DNA from 3 places in the Streptomyces sp. NPDC091279 genome. Region 1 is predicted to be linked to each of the others. Evidence: riboswitches for the same ligand, from Rfam matches in the RefSeq annotation. Region 1 holds a riboswitch; each other region holds the start of a gene.

Region 1 (4,583 bases):
AAGCTGTCCCCCACCGCAACGTACGACCCGATCACTACTCTGCTGTCATTCTTCGAATCGTCTGCCACCCCGCCATGATTCACCTTCGAATAAGGCCTACGCGACCGTAGGAAGCGGTCAAGGAACGGTGAGATGAACCACTCCTAAAGTGTTGGCCAAGGAAGGAATAACAACCCACACAGGGTGGTTGAGGCGGCAACCTCGCTGAAGCCGCCCCTCCGGTTACCCGGCGGCCCGCCACACCCGGAAGTCCCGGACCCGGAAGTGGCTCCACGTGGTCCGGAAGGCGAAGTGCCCGTCGGTGTACGGCTGCGGGTCGGCGTGGTCGAAGACCAGCCGCCCGTTGTTCCACCAGCGGACCGTGGAGCCGTCGGAGACGATCCGGACCTGGTGCGGCCGGTTCGCCACGAGCAGCGGCTCGGTGTAGTCGAGCACCAGCGGCCGGACCCCGGCAAGGCCGACGTAACGGCGCAGTCGGGTCGTGGTGTTGTAGTTGGCGCCGTATCCGGAGTAGTACGTGGTGAGCTGGTCGTACTCCTCCAGGGCGCCGCCGCGCGGGGTGGCGAAGAGGTCGTGCGGGGAACGGACGTCGGTGGCGTTCCAGAAGTTGTTGAGGTCGGAGACCCGGTCGTTGGGCCCGCCCTCGGAGACCGGCGTGGCGGTGTACTCGATGACGTAGGGGCCGGTGAGCCGCCGGCGGAGCCATACGGTCGCGCCGCTCGGCACGTCGATCTCCAGCACTCCTCGGGACGCGGTGACCGTGCCGCCGTCCTGGAGTTCGGTCGCCCACTTGCCGAGTCCGTGCCGGAAGTCGTCGTGGGCGATCAGGTCCCGGTGCCGGCGGGGCGTGGCGCTCGCGGCCGGCGCGGGGGCGAGGGCCAGCGCGGCGGTCGCTGCGGCCAGGGCTCCGAAGGTTCTGCGCGTCGTCGTCACGGAGATCACTCTGCCCCGTGCTCACGGACCCTGTCGACACCGCGGATCGAGCCGCAACACCGTGGACACACCGGCCTGTTGGCCGACGCACCGGAGGCCGGACCCGGGGATCGGGGTCCGGCCTCCGGTGGTCTGCGGGGCCGGGGTCAGCCGACCGTGACGCCCTTGGTGCGGAGGTAGGCGACCGGGTCCACGTCGGAGCCGTAGTCCGGGGTGGTGCGGATCTCGAAGTGCAGGTGCGGTCCTGTCACGTTGCCGGTGGCGCCGGAGAGCCCGACCTGCTGCCCCTCGGTCACGGTCTGCCCGGCCGACACCGACAGTTCGGAGAGGTGCGCGTACTGGGCGTAGTAGCCGTCGGCGAGCTTGATGACGACCTGGTTGCCGTACGCGCCGCCCCAGCCGGCCGTGACGACGGTGCCGGCGCCCACGGCCTTGACGCTGGTGCCGGTCGGGACGATGAAGTCGACGCCGGTGTGGTAACCGCTCGACCACATGGAACCGGAGGCGTGGTACGGGGTGCCGATGGTGGCCCCGGTGACCGGCAGGGTGAAGCCGGAGGAACTGCTCGTCGACGCACTGCTCTTCCCGGAGGACGTCTGGGAAGAACTCGCGGAATTCGAGGAGCTGGAAGAGGAAGAGCCCGAAGAGCCCGAAGAATGCGAGGAGTTCGAGGAACTCGACGATTCCGACGGCTTCGACGACTGCGACGGCTTCGAGGGCGCCGATTCTCCGCCGGTCCCCGCGGCCTTCGTGCCGATCGTGAGCTTGAGCCCTGGGTGGATCAACGAGGGGTTGTCGCCGACGGCCCGCCGATTGTCGGAGTAGAGCCGCTCCCAGCCACCGCTGACGTGCTGCTCGTCGGCGATCTTCGCGAGCCAGTCACCGGAACGCACCGCATAGGTCCGTACGCCCGAGTCGGCCGTCGACCGCTGTTTCGCGGCCGACTTCTCGGCGGCGGCCGGAAGGGCCTGGACGGCCTTTTCGGAAACCGTCCGGGCGGTGGATTGCGCGGTCGCCGCGTGGGCGCCGGCGGCCCCCATGAGCGGAAGGGCGAGAGCGGCCCCGCCGGTTCCGGCGACGGCTATCGAGCGACTGAAGCGCGGGGGCTTCGGACGGCGGTGCTTACCCTTCGCGGGCATGACGCATTCCTCTCCGGTGCCTGCGAGGTGAGCTGTCGGGTGCGAGCTGGAGATGCCCGGCCGCGCTTTTCGGCGCGGCTTAACCCCAAAGCCTGTTCCGGAGACCGGAACAGGCGGTGATGCCTGTGGGTCCCCCGCTCCTGCCGGGTACGAGTGAGTAGTCCGGATTCCGGTCGGCGGCAGGATTAGGCATCCGCCCGGATGGGTGGCGAACGTAAGCGACGAAGACGCCACAGAACAAGCGGCGGTTCCCTGTGAATGTGTTTCCTGTGATCCAGCACTGAAATTCGCCGTCACCCTGCGTGCAAGGAATGGTCCACGCTCGGGGTGAACTCCCTTGAAAAGCACCCTCATTACGTGAACATGTCGAGCCACCCTCGGTCACGACTATGACGCTCCTCACGTGACGCTGCTCCAGCCCCCTTCATTCCAGAGCGAGTTGGAATGAAGGGGGCCTAAGCGCAAACGAGGGAGTTAATACGGACAGAAGGTTCAGATACGGCGCAGCCGGATGACCTTCGCGTCGAGATCGCCACGCAACCCGGTGGCCAGCCCGTGATGCAGCAGCACGGCACCCCGGTGGACTTCACCCGTGTCACGGCATTCATACGATGCCGTCGGGTCGAGCCCGCGCAGCCGCAGCGCCGGTGCGGGATTGCCGTAACTCTGCGACTGGAGCCAGGCCAGCACCACCGCCTCGTCCCCGCGCACATACTGCACGGCGCTCAGCCCGCCGCCCGGCGGCCGGAGCCGGTAGAGGTCGCCGCGCTGCACGACGGGCCGGATCTCCTTGTAGAGGTCCACCCACTCGGCGGCCTCGGTCAGCTCCTCCTCGCTCCACTCGGTGAGGTCGCCGCCGACCCCGAGCACCCCGGCCATGGCACTCACGAACCGGAAACGCAGCGAGCTGGCCCGGCCGTTGAGCTGGGTGTTGGGGCTGTCGGTGACCCAGGCGGCCATCACGCGCGCGGGGTGCAGCTGACTGAAGCCGTGCTGGATGGCGAGCCGGTCCAGCGGGTCGGTGTTGTCGGAGGTCCACACCTGGTCGGTGCGGCTCATGATCCCGAGGTCGATCCGGCCGCCGCCGCCCGAGCAGGACTCGAAGGCGACACCGGGGTGGGCCTCGCGCAGCCGGTCCAGCAGGGCGTACAGGGCGCTCACATGGTCGACCCACAGGCGCTGCGGGTAGGGCTCACCCGGCCAGCCCGCGTCGGTGAAGCAGCGGTTGAAGTCCCACTTGACGTAGTCGATGGGGGCACTGGACAGGAGGGTGTCGAGCCGCTCCCAGAGATACTCCTGGACGTCCTCGCGGGCCAGGTTCAGCACCAGCTGGTTGCGGAACTCGGTGCGTGCGCGGCCGGGCTGGAACTGCACCCAGTCGGGGTGCGCGCGGTACAGGTCGCTGTCCGGGTTGACCATCTCCGGCTCGACCCAGATGCCGAACTGCATACCGAGCGCGTGCACCTGGTCGGCGAGCGGCTTGAGACCGCCGGGGAAGCGGTCGGTATTGGGCGTCCAGTCACCGAGCCCGGCCCGGTCGCTGGTGCGGGCGCCGAACCAGCCGTCGTCCACCACGAACAGCTCGATGCCGATGGCCGCCGCACGCCGGGCCAGCGCGGCCTGCTGCTGCTCGGAGATGTCGAAGTAGCTGGCCTCCCAGGAGTTGAACAGCACCGGCCGGTCCCGGTCGGCGTCCGGGATGACATACGCGCGCTGGTAGGCGTGCCAGGCCCGGCTGGCGCCCCCGAACCCCTCGTCGCTCCACAGTCCCGCGAAGACGGGCGTCGTCCACGACTCGCCCGCCGCCAGCCGCAGCAGCCCGGAGTCGTCGTACCCGGCGCCGCCGTTGATCTGCACGCGCGCGTCCGGCAGGTGCGCGACCGCGATGCGCCAGGAGCCGGACCAGCCGAGGGCGCAGCCGTAGACCTCGCCGCGCTCCTCGGTGGCGTCGGTGTCCAGGGCGACCCAGGGCAGGTGCTGGTGCCCGGTGTGGCCGCGACGGCTGCCGATGACCTTGTCGCCGTAGGTGAGGGGCGCGCTGGTCAGCAGCGACTCGGCGGCCCAGGCACCGTGCAGCTGGTGGAGCCGCCAGCCCTCGCGCTGGGGCAGGGTCCAGGTGGCGGAGTCGGCGCGCAGCAGCTCGACATCGGGCCCGTCGTTGGCGAGGGTGACCCGGCGTTCCAGGACGTCGTGGCGCATCCGGTAGTGCAGGGTGACGGTGAGGCCGTCGTCCCGGAAGCGCAGCCGCAGCTCACCGCCCTCGCCCTCGGCACCCTCGGCACCCTCGGCACCCTCGGCACCCTCGTCGACCTCGTATCCGTCGAAGTGCCACTCGGTGCCGCGCCGTTCCTCGGTGCGCACGGACAGGGCGGGGCGGACGAAACGGGGGCCGCCCTCGACCGGGTACTCCTCGCGGCCGTCGAGCTGGGACTCGAAGGGCCGGTAGGCGGGGTCCGGGCGGGCGGCGAGCGCCTCGGCGTCGGCGAGCGTGATCCGTGCACCCCAGTGCAG
Region 2 (4,583 bases), on a different contig from region 1:
CCAGCCGCCCAGTGAGCGCAGATCCTCGCTGTTGCCCCTCCTGGCGCGCTCCTGACCCAGCCTGACCAGGCCGCGCAACACCTTGAGGTGGGCCTCGGTGCGCCGCTGGGCGGCCCGGGAGGCGCCGAGCGGCTCCAGGAGCAGGCGCATCTCCAGCAGGTCGGCGGCCTCCTGCTCGGTCGGTTCGGCCACGCACGCGCCCGCGTGCCGACGGGTTACGACGAAGCCCTCCGCCTCCAGGGTGCGCAGCGCCTCGCGCACGGGGACGCGGGAGACGCCGTAGCGGCGGGCGAGGAGTTCTTCGGTGAGCCGGCTGCCGCGCTCGTAGGCACCGGCGACGATGTCGTCCCGGATCGCCGTGCACACCGAATGCGCCGGAATACGCATGACAGCCTCCGCATTAATCCCCGTGAAACGTCGCCGATTGACGCGTGTTCATTGACTCTATGGCAATGAGCGAGAATTTCCGATGGCGGACCGGAATCCATGGATATTTTTTGGACAGCGGGGCGTGGGAAACGAGGAAAACCCCGGCTCACAGGGAACCGGGGTTTCACACGAGGCGCTGGGGTGCCGTCAGACGCTCACACCGTGGGCGCGGAGGTAGGCGACCGGGTCGATGTCGGAGCCGTACTCGGGGCTGGTCCTGGCCTCGAAGTGGAGGTGCGGGCCCGTGACGTTGCCGGTGGCGCCGGAGAGGCCGATCTGCTGGCCCGGGGTGACCGTCTGGCCCGCGGAGACGCCGATGGACGACAGGTGGCCGTACTGGGTGTACGTGCCGTCGTTCATCTTGATGACGATCTGGTTGCCGTAGGCGCCGCCCCAGCCGGTCTCGACGACGGTGCCGGAGCCGACCGCGTGCACGGAGGTACCGCTCGCGGCGTGGAAGTCGACGCCGGTGTGGCTGCCGGAGGACCACAGGGAGCTGCCGGCCTGGTAGCCGGTGGAGACGTAGGAACCGCTGATCGGCAGCACGAAGGCGTTGAGGCGGGCGCGCTCGGCGTCGCGGGCGGCACGCTCCTTGGCCTCGTGCTCGGCCTTGGCCTTCGCCTCGGCCTTCTTGCGCGCGGCCTCCTGGGCGGCCTCCTTGCGGGCGGCCTGTTCGGCGGCCTGCTTCTGCGCGGCGGCCTGGGCGTCGATCCTGTCGGCGACCCGGTCCCCGAGGGTGACGACGGGGGTGAGACCGGTCTGCTCGACGGCGTTCTCGGTGAAGCCGACGTTCTCGGCGGCGAGCGCCGGGGCGGCCAGGGTGCCGACGACGCCGGTGGTGGCGAGGGCCGCGATGCCGGCCGCGCGGGCGGTGGTGCGCTGCGTGCGGGTGGGCCGGCGGTGCTTCCCGGTGGCGCAGTTGAACGCCATGTGGTGGCTGGTCCTTTCCTTCCCTCTCGCCTACCGGGTTAGCTGACGGGTTCGGAGCAGGAAGGTCTCCTACGGACCCCCTCGACCAGCGCGGGCGTCCGATTCACCCCAGGGACTGCGTGGGTCCCCGGCTCCCCTGGCTCGCGCCGTGGGGGGACTCGGCGATGACTGCCCGGTGCCGCGGGATGCGGCGCGGTGCCTGACGGACAGCCGGGGAGACGCTAAGCGGGCCGCCGTTCGATCCTCAAACGGATCACTGTTTTTGTAGCGCATCCCACAGGGCAGACGGGCAGCCTCTCCCTCAATTCGGACACTCCGCGGCCATGTCGGGGACACCGGAAGGCCCCGGCGACGTCTCCGTCACCGGGGCCTGTCCTGACGACTCCTCAACGTCGTTCCCGCGCGCGGGTGCCCGGCTACTCCGCGGCGACGACGGTGACGTCGCCGATGCCGAGGGCCTCGACGGGCTCCTTGATGGCGGCGGCGTCCCCGACGAGGATCGTGACCAGACGGTCCACCGGGAAGGCGCTGACGACGGCCGCGGTGGCCTCCACGGTGCCGGTGGCGGCCAACTGCCGGTACAGCGTGGCCTGGTGATCGTCCGGCAGATGCTGCTCGACCTGGTCGGCCAGGGTGCCCGCGACGGCCGCGGCGGTCTCGTACTTGAGCGGCGCCACGCCGACCAGGAACTGCACGGCGGCGTCCCGCTCGGCGTCCGTCAGCCCCTCCTGCGCGACTCCGCGGACCACCTTCCAGAGGTCGTCGAGGGCCGGTCCGGTGTTCGGCGTGTCGACGGAGCCGCTGATGCCGAGCATCGCGATCCCGGTGCCGTCCGGCGCCGAGCGCAGCACCTGGGTGAACGCCCGCACGCCGTAGGTGTAGCCCTTCTCCTCGCGCAGGACGCGGTCCAGGCGGGAGGTGAGGGTGCCGCCGAGGCAGTAGGTGCCGACCACCTGGGCCGGCCACACCCGGTCGTGCCGGTCGGCGCCGACGCGGCCGATCAGCAGCTGTGTCTGGACGGCTCCGGGGCGGTCGACGATGACGACGCGTCCCCGGTCGTCGGCGGTCACCGGGGGCATCTTCCGGGCCTCGGCGGGGGCGCCCGTCCAGGCGCCCAGGGTGTCGCCGAGCAGGGTGTCGAGGTCGATGCCGGTGAGGTCGCCGACGACGACCGCGGTGGCCGTCGCGGGGCGGACGTTGCTCTCGTAGAAGGCGCGGACGGCCGCCGAGTCGATGGCGCGCACCGACTCCTCGGTGCCCTGGCGGGGCCGGGACATGCGCGAGGTCTGCGGGAACAGCTCCTTGGAGAGTTCCTTGGCGGCCCGGCGGGACGGGTTGGCCGTCTCGTGCGGGATCTCGTCGAGCCGGTTGTCGACCAGCCGTTCGATCTCGCTGTCGGCGAACGCGGGCGCCCTGAGCGCGTCGGCGAGCAGTCCGAGGGCCCGCTCCAGGCGGGACGCCGGCACCTCCAGGGCGATGCGGACACCGGGGTGGTCGGCGTGCGCGTCCAAGGTGGCGCCGCAGCGCTCCAGTTCGGCCGCGAACTCCTCGGCGGAGTGCTTGTCGGTGCCCTCGGAGAAGGCCCGCGCCATGATCGTGGCGACGCCTTCGAGGCCGGTCGGCTCGGCGTCCAGGGGCGCGTCCAGGCCCACTTCGACGGCGACGACCTGCTGGCCCGGGCGGTGGCAGCGCAGGATCGTCAGGCCGTTGTCGAGGGTGGCCCGCTCGGGTGCCGGGAAGGCCCAGACCTTGGGCTCGCCGCCCTGCGGCTGGGGGTGGAAGTCCATCGTGGCGAGCTCGGTCACCGGGCCGCCTCCTCGGTCTCGTCGGTGGCCGCGGCTTCCGGCGCGTCGGCTTCGGTGTCGGTGTCGGTGTCGGTGTCGGCAGTGGGCTCGTAGACCAGGACCGCGCGGTTGCGCGGATGCAGGCGCGCCTTGGCGACCTCCTGGACCTCCTCGGCCGTCACGTCCAGGACGCGTCCGACGGCGGTGAGGGCGAGCTGCGGGTCGCCGAACAGGACGGCGTACTTGCACAGTTCGTCGGCGCGGCCGTGGACGGTACCGAGCCGGTCCAGCCACTCGCGCTCCAACTGCGCCTGGGCGCGCTCCATCTCCTCGGCCGTCGGCCCCTCCTCGGCGAACCGGGCCAGCTCCTCGTCGACGGCCCGCTCGACGGCGGCGACCTCCGCCTCGCCCGACGTCTTCACGTCGAGGATGCCCAGCGAGGGCGCCCCGGCGAAGCGCCACAGCCCGCCCCACGCGGTGACGGCCGTACGGTCGCGGCGCACCAGGCGGTTGTAGACGCGGGAGGACTCGCCGCCGAACAGGACGGTGAGCGCCAGGTCGGCCGCGTCGCACGCACGCGTACCGTCCGCCGGCATCCGGTAGGCGGCCGTCAGCGCGCGCGAGGGGACGTCCTCCTCGACGACCTCGCGCAGTTCGTCGCCGATGATGTCGGGCAACGAACCGTCACGGGGCGCGGGCTTGCCGTCGTAGGACGCGATCGAGCCGAAGTACTTCTCCACCCAGGCGAGCGTCTGCTCCGGGTCGATGTCCCCGACGATCGACAGGACAGCGTTGTTGGGCGCGTAGTAGGTGCGGAAGAACGCGCGCGCGTCCTCCAGGGTCGCCGCGTCCAGGTCGGCCATCGAGCCGATCGGCATGTGGTGGAAGGGGTGGCCCTCCGGGTAGGCGAGGGCGGCGAGCTTCTCGATCGCGGTCCCGTAGGGGACGTTGTCGTAGCGCTGCCTGCGCTCGTTCTTGACGACATCCCGCTGGTTCTGAAGGGATTCCTCGTCGAGGGCGACGAGGAGGGAGCCCATGCGGTCGGCCTCCAGCCAGAGCGCCAGCTCCACCTGGTGGGCGGGCATGGTCTCGAAGTAGTTGGTCCGCTCGAAGCTGGTGGTCCCGTTGAACGAACCGCCCGCGCCCTGCACCAGCTCCGCGTGCCCGTTGCCCTTGACCTGTCCCGAGCCCTGGAACATCAGGTGCTCGAAGAGGTGAGCCAGGCCGGTACGCCCCTTGACTTCGTGGCGTGAACCCACGTCGTACCAGAGGCACACCGCCGCGACCGGGGTCAGGTGGTCCTCGGAGAGCACCACGCGCAGACCGTTGGCCAGGCGGTGCTCGGTCGCTGTCAGGCCCCCGGAGCCGGCCTGGTTGGTGGCCGTGTGACCCATCGGCATGTACGTCCCTTCGATCGCGGATGCGGCGGCGGGAACCGCG
Region 3 (4,583 bases), on a different contig from region 1:
CCGCCCCAGAACAGCACCAGAGCGGTGTACGCGAGCCACGCCGCCGTCTGCGCCCCGGCGAGCGTGCCGGACAGCGCGGCGAGCCCCTGCGTCGCCACGCAGGCCAGGAACACCCCGCCGGACATCCCGCGCCGCCGCCAGTGCCGTACGACGTCGATCAGCAGCGCCGGCCACAGGGCGGCGGCCAGCGCCAGCAGCGCGTCGGCGAGGAGATGCCGGCCCAGGTCGGAGAAGCGGGTGCCGAGAACGGCGGTCGCCGCGACGGCCGTCAGGGCCCCCGGCACCCGGGCCGCCGCCATCCATCGCGCCCGGTCCCACAGCAGCCCCGTGACGAAGCGCGCGGCCAGCACCAGCCACGCCCCGCACGCGAGCACCAGGGCGATCAGCGACAGCACCTCGTGCCCCGTCAGCCGCAGCCCCACCGACAGGATGCCCGTCGCCAGCACGGCGGCCCCGGCCTCCGGCGAACGGCGTGCCCACCACGCGCGCGGGGAGAGGGAGCCGGACGCGGGACCGTGAGGGGCGGACATGGGCCGATGCTAGGGAGCACCCGGCGCGGCGGTCGCGGGGCACGCGCGGGCGGGCGGAAACGGTCGCGCAGGGCGGCGCGGGCGCACGGACACGGGCCGGGCATATGCCAAAACGGCCGTACGCGTGCGTGCCGCGACGGCGGGTGCCGTCGATGCCTACGCGCGCGTGCGGCCGGGTCGGTGTCGGCTCAGGCCGGGCGGACCACGCTGTGGATGATCGACTCGCCGCCGTAGTAGACGGACTCCTCGCGGACGTACGCGCCCGGCTTCGGGGCGTGGATCATCATGCCGTTGCCGATGTAGAGGCCCACGTGGGTGACGTCGTCGTAGAAGAAGATCAGGTCACCGGGGCGGGCGTCGGCGAGGGGGACGGTCGTTCCGGCGTTCACCTGGTCGTAGGTGGTGCGCGGGAGGGTGACGCCCGCGGCCTTCCAGGCGGCCTGCGTGAGGCCGGAGCAGTCGTAGGAGCCGGGTCCGGTGGCACCCCAGACATACGGCTTGCCGACCTGCGCGCGGGCGAACGCAAGCGCTTTCCCCGCCTTGACGGAGTACGCGTCGCCCGAGGCGGAGGAGGAGGAAGAGGCGGAAGGGGACGACGAGGCGGACGAGGATGACGAGGACGACGAGTCAGGGGTGTCCTGTCGGGCCGCCTGCTCCGCCTTCTGCTGCTTCGCGAGTTCGGCGGCCTTCTCGGCGGCGGCCTCCTGCTTCTTCCGCTCGATCTCCGCGAGCCGCGCCTTCTCCTCGGCGGTCAGCTTCGACAGCATCGCGCGCGCGGCGGAGAGTTTCTGCTGCACGGTGGCCTTGGCCGTGTGCAGGTCGCTCTGGGTCTCGGTGAGCGTCTCAAGGCTCCGGGTGGCCTCCTGGCGCTTCTTCATGGTCGCCGACTGCTCGGTGACGTAGTCGTCGACCGCGCCCTTCTGGCGGGAGGTCAGACGGCTCATCAGCTGGGTCTGGTCGAAGTAGTCCTGCGGCGTGTCGGAGAGCAGGAAGGTCGCCGTGTCCGGCGTCGAGGCCCCGGAACGGTACTGGGCCGCGGCGAAGGAACCCAGCTCCTCCCGCGCGGAGTTGAGCTTCTGGGTGCGCCGGGCGACGTCGTCGAGGAGCGTGTCGACGCGCTTGCGCTGCTTGGTGGTCCGCTCCTTGGCCGCGTTGTACTTCTCGGTCGCCGACTCGGCCTGCCGGTACAGGTCGTCGACCTTCTTCTCGACCTCCTCCAGGCTCGGCTTGCCGTCGGGGGCGGGGGCGGCGTCGGCCGTCTGGGACAGCAGGGCGACGGAGGTCAGGGCGGCCGTGGCGAGGGCGGGGGTGCGGATGCCTGCTGCGCGTGCTCCCGAGGGGCGCGACTTGCGGTGCGACGCCAAGAGTGGCGACTCCTTCCCATATCCGCCTACCGAGTCGGCTGTCGGGTTCGGGCGCGTGCTTCGGAAGGGTTGCCCTACGGTGCCCGTCCCGCGAGGGGAGGGCGGACCGATTCACCCCGGGATCGGTGTGGGTCCCCGGCTCCGGATGCGCGGCGGCGGCCCGGACTCGGCGGCGGCCGCGCGGCCCGGCGACGTTCGCCGGAGAGGGTCGTGCGGCCTTGCCGGAACGGTAGCCAACTCGTGTGGCCTCTGTGAAGGTTGATGGCCGATATGCCCGATACGTTTTCGTGACCTCGGGAAGGTGTGCGGGGGTCGGTCGCCGCACGTGAACGCCTGGTCACGGGCGGTCGCGGGTGGCGTGGCCGGACGTCCGTGCGCGGTGGATGTTCTCAGGGCGGGGGCGGGCTGTCAGTGGGGCCGCCTAGACTCGGAGAGCGATGAGCAGCCTCTTTGACGACAGCTTCCTGGCGAACCTCCAGACCCCCCGCGGGCACGACGAGGAACCCCCGCCACCACCCGAGGACGAGCACGCCCCGGAGTCGATTCCGGACGACCTGTTCGGCGGGAAGTTCGACGCGCCCCCGGACCGCGACACCCACTACCGCGACGGCGCCCCGCGTCCGGTCCTGGACGCCGCAGCCCTGGTCGACGGGTTGAACGACAACCAGAAGAAGGCCGTCGTCCACGCCGGGACCCCGCTGCTCATCGTGGCCGGAGCCGGTTCCGGCAAGACCCGGGTGCTCACCCACCGCATCGCCTACCTCCTGGCCGAGCGGAACGCGCACCCGGGCCAGATCCTCGCGATCACCTTCACCAACAAGGCCGCCGGTGAGATGAAGGAGCGCGTCGAGCAGCTCGTCGGACCGCGCGCGAACGCCATGTGGGTGATGACGTTCCACAGCGCGTGCGTGCGCATCCTGCGCCGGGAGAGCAAGAAGCTCGGCTTCACCTCGTCGTTCTCGATCTACGACGCCGCCGACTCCAAGCGCCTGATGGCCCTGGTCTGCCGCGACCTGGACCTGGACCCCAAGCGCTACCCGCCGAAGTCGTTCAGCGCCAAGATCTCCAACCTGAAGAACGAGCTGATCGACGAGGAGGACTTCGCCGCGCAGGCCGCCGACGGTTTCGAGAAGACCCTCGCGCAGGCCTACGCCATGTACCAGTCACGGCTGCGCGAGGCGAACGCCCTCGACTTCGACGACCTGATCATGACGACGGTCAACCTGCTGCGCGCCTTCCCCGACGTCGCCGAGCACTACCGCCGCCGTTTCCGGCACGTCCTCGTCGACGAGTACCAGGACACCAACCACGCCCAGTACGCGCTCGTGCGTGAGCTGGTCGGCAGCGCCGAGCGGCCCCTCGACGTGCCGCCGGTCCCGCTCGCCGAGCACGAACTGCCGCCCGCCGAACTGTGCGTCGTCGGCGACGCCGACCAGTCGATCTACGCCTTCCGGGGCGCGACGATCCGCAACATCCTCCAGTTCGAGGAGGACTACCCGGACGCGACGACGATCCTCCTGGAGCAGAACTACCGCTCCACCCAGACGATCCTCACCGCCGCCAACGCCGTCATCGAGCGCAACGAGTCCCGCCGCCCCAAGAACCTGTGGACCAACGCCGGTGCGGGCGCCCGCATCACCGGGTACGTCGCCGACACCGAGCACGACGAGGCGCAGTTCGTCGCCGAGGAGATAGACCGCCTCACCGACGCGGGCGACGCCAAGGCCGGGGACGTCGCCGTCTTCTACCGGACGAACGCCCAGTCGCGGGTCTTCGAGGAGATCTTCATCCGCGTCGGCCTGCCCTACAAGGTCGTCGGCGGCGTCCGCTTCTACGAGCGCAAGGAGGTCCGGGACGTCCTGGCCTACCTGCGGGTCCTCGCCAACCCGGAGGACTCCGTCCCGCTGCGCCGGATTCTGAACGTCCCCAAGCGCGGCATCGGCGACCGCGCGGAGGCGATGATCGACGCCCTCGCGCAGCGCGAGAAGATCAGCTTCCCGCAGGCGCTGCGCCGCGTCGACGAGGCGTACGGCATGGCGGCGCGCTCCACCAACGCCGTGCGGCGGTTCAACACGCTGATGGAGGACCTCCGCACGATCGTCGAGTCCGGCGCCGGACCGGCGACGGTCCTGGAGGCGATCCTCGAACGCACCGGCTACCTCGCCGAGTTGCAGAACTCCACCGACCCGCAGGACGAGACCCGCATCGAGAACCTCCAGGAACTCGCCGCCGTCGCCCTGGAGTTCGAGCAGGAGAGCGGCGAGGCCGAGAGCGACACGCCCGTCGGACTCGCCGCCTTCCTGGAGCGCGTCGCCCTGGTCGCCGACTCCGACCAGATCCCCGACGACGACGAGGACGGCTCCGGAGTCATCACCCTGATGACCCTGCACACCGCCAAGGGCCTGGAATTCCCGGTGGTGTTCCTCACCGGCATGGAGGACGGCGTCTTCCCGCACATGCGCGCCCTCGGCCAGGCCAAGGAGCTGGAGGAGGAACGGCGCCTCGCCTACGTCGGCATCACGCGCGCGCGGGAACGGCTCTACCTCACGCGCGCGTCCCTGCGCAGCGCGTGGGGGCAGCCGTCGTACAACCCGCCCTCCCGTTTCCTGGAGGAGATCCCGGCCCAGCACGTCGACTGGAAGCGCACCGGCGCCAAGGCGTCGGCGCCCGCGGGACCGGTGTCGGGGGT

The links. A riboswitch is a leader RNA that binds a small molecule or an ion and turns the genes downstream of it on or off. The one in region 1 is predicted to bind cyclic di-AMP.
Region 2: another riboswitch for cyclic di-AMP. It lies ahead of ACIQOU_RS34550 (M23 family metallopeptidase); the one in region 1 lies ahead of ACIQOU_RS26990 (peptidoglycan DD-metalloendopeptidase family protein).
Region 3: another riboswitch for cyclic di-AMP. It lies ahead of ACIQOU_RS22215 (NlpC/P60 family protein); the one in region 1 lies ahead of ACIQOU_RS26990 (peptidoglycan DD-metalloendopeptidase family protein).

Annotation. Positions count from the first base shown of each region.
Region 1 is NZ_JBIVVA010000011.1:149,054-153,636, reverse strand. Features, by position in the region: gene ACIQOU_RS27000 (SGNH/GDSL hydrolase family protein) at 1-35, opposite strand, end outside; gene ACIQOU_RS26995 (DUF6250 domain-containing protein) at 223-933, opposite strand; gene ACIQOU_RS26990 (peptidoglycan DD-metalloendopeptidase family protein) at 1,080-2,072, opposite strand; cyclic di-AMP (ydaO/yuaA leader) riboswitch at 2,077-2,238, opposite strand; gene ACIQOU_RS26985 (alpha-galactosidase) at 2,565-4,583, opposite strand, start outside.
Region 2 is NZ_JBIVVA010000019.1:101,890-106,472, reverse strand. Features, by position in the region: gene ACIQOU_RS34555 (GntR family transcriptional regulator) at 1-387, opposite strand, end outside; gene ACIQOU_RS34550 (M23 family metallopeptidase) at 577-1,359, opposite strand; cyclic di-AMP (ydaO/yuaA leader) riboswitch at 1,372-1,533, opposite strand; gene ACIQOU_RS34545 (M16 family metallopeptidase) at 1,776-3,164, opposite strand; gene ACIQOU_RS34540 (M16 family metallopeptidase) at 3,161-4,543, opposite strand.
Region 3 is NZ_JBIVVA010000008.1:347,973-352,555, forward strand. Features, by position in the region: gene ACIQOU_RS22210 (tellurite resistance/C4-dicarboxylate transporter family protein) at 1-530, opposite strand, end outside; gene ACIQOU_RS22215 (NlpC/P60 family protein) at 719-1,894, opposite strand; cyclic di-AMP (ydaO/yuaA leader) riboswitch at 1,903-2,059, opposite strand; gene pcrA (DNA helicase PcrA) at 2,332-4,583, shown strand, end outside.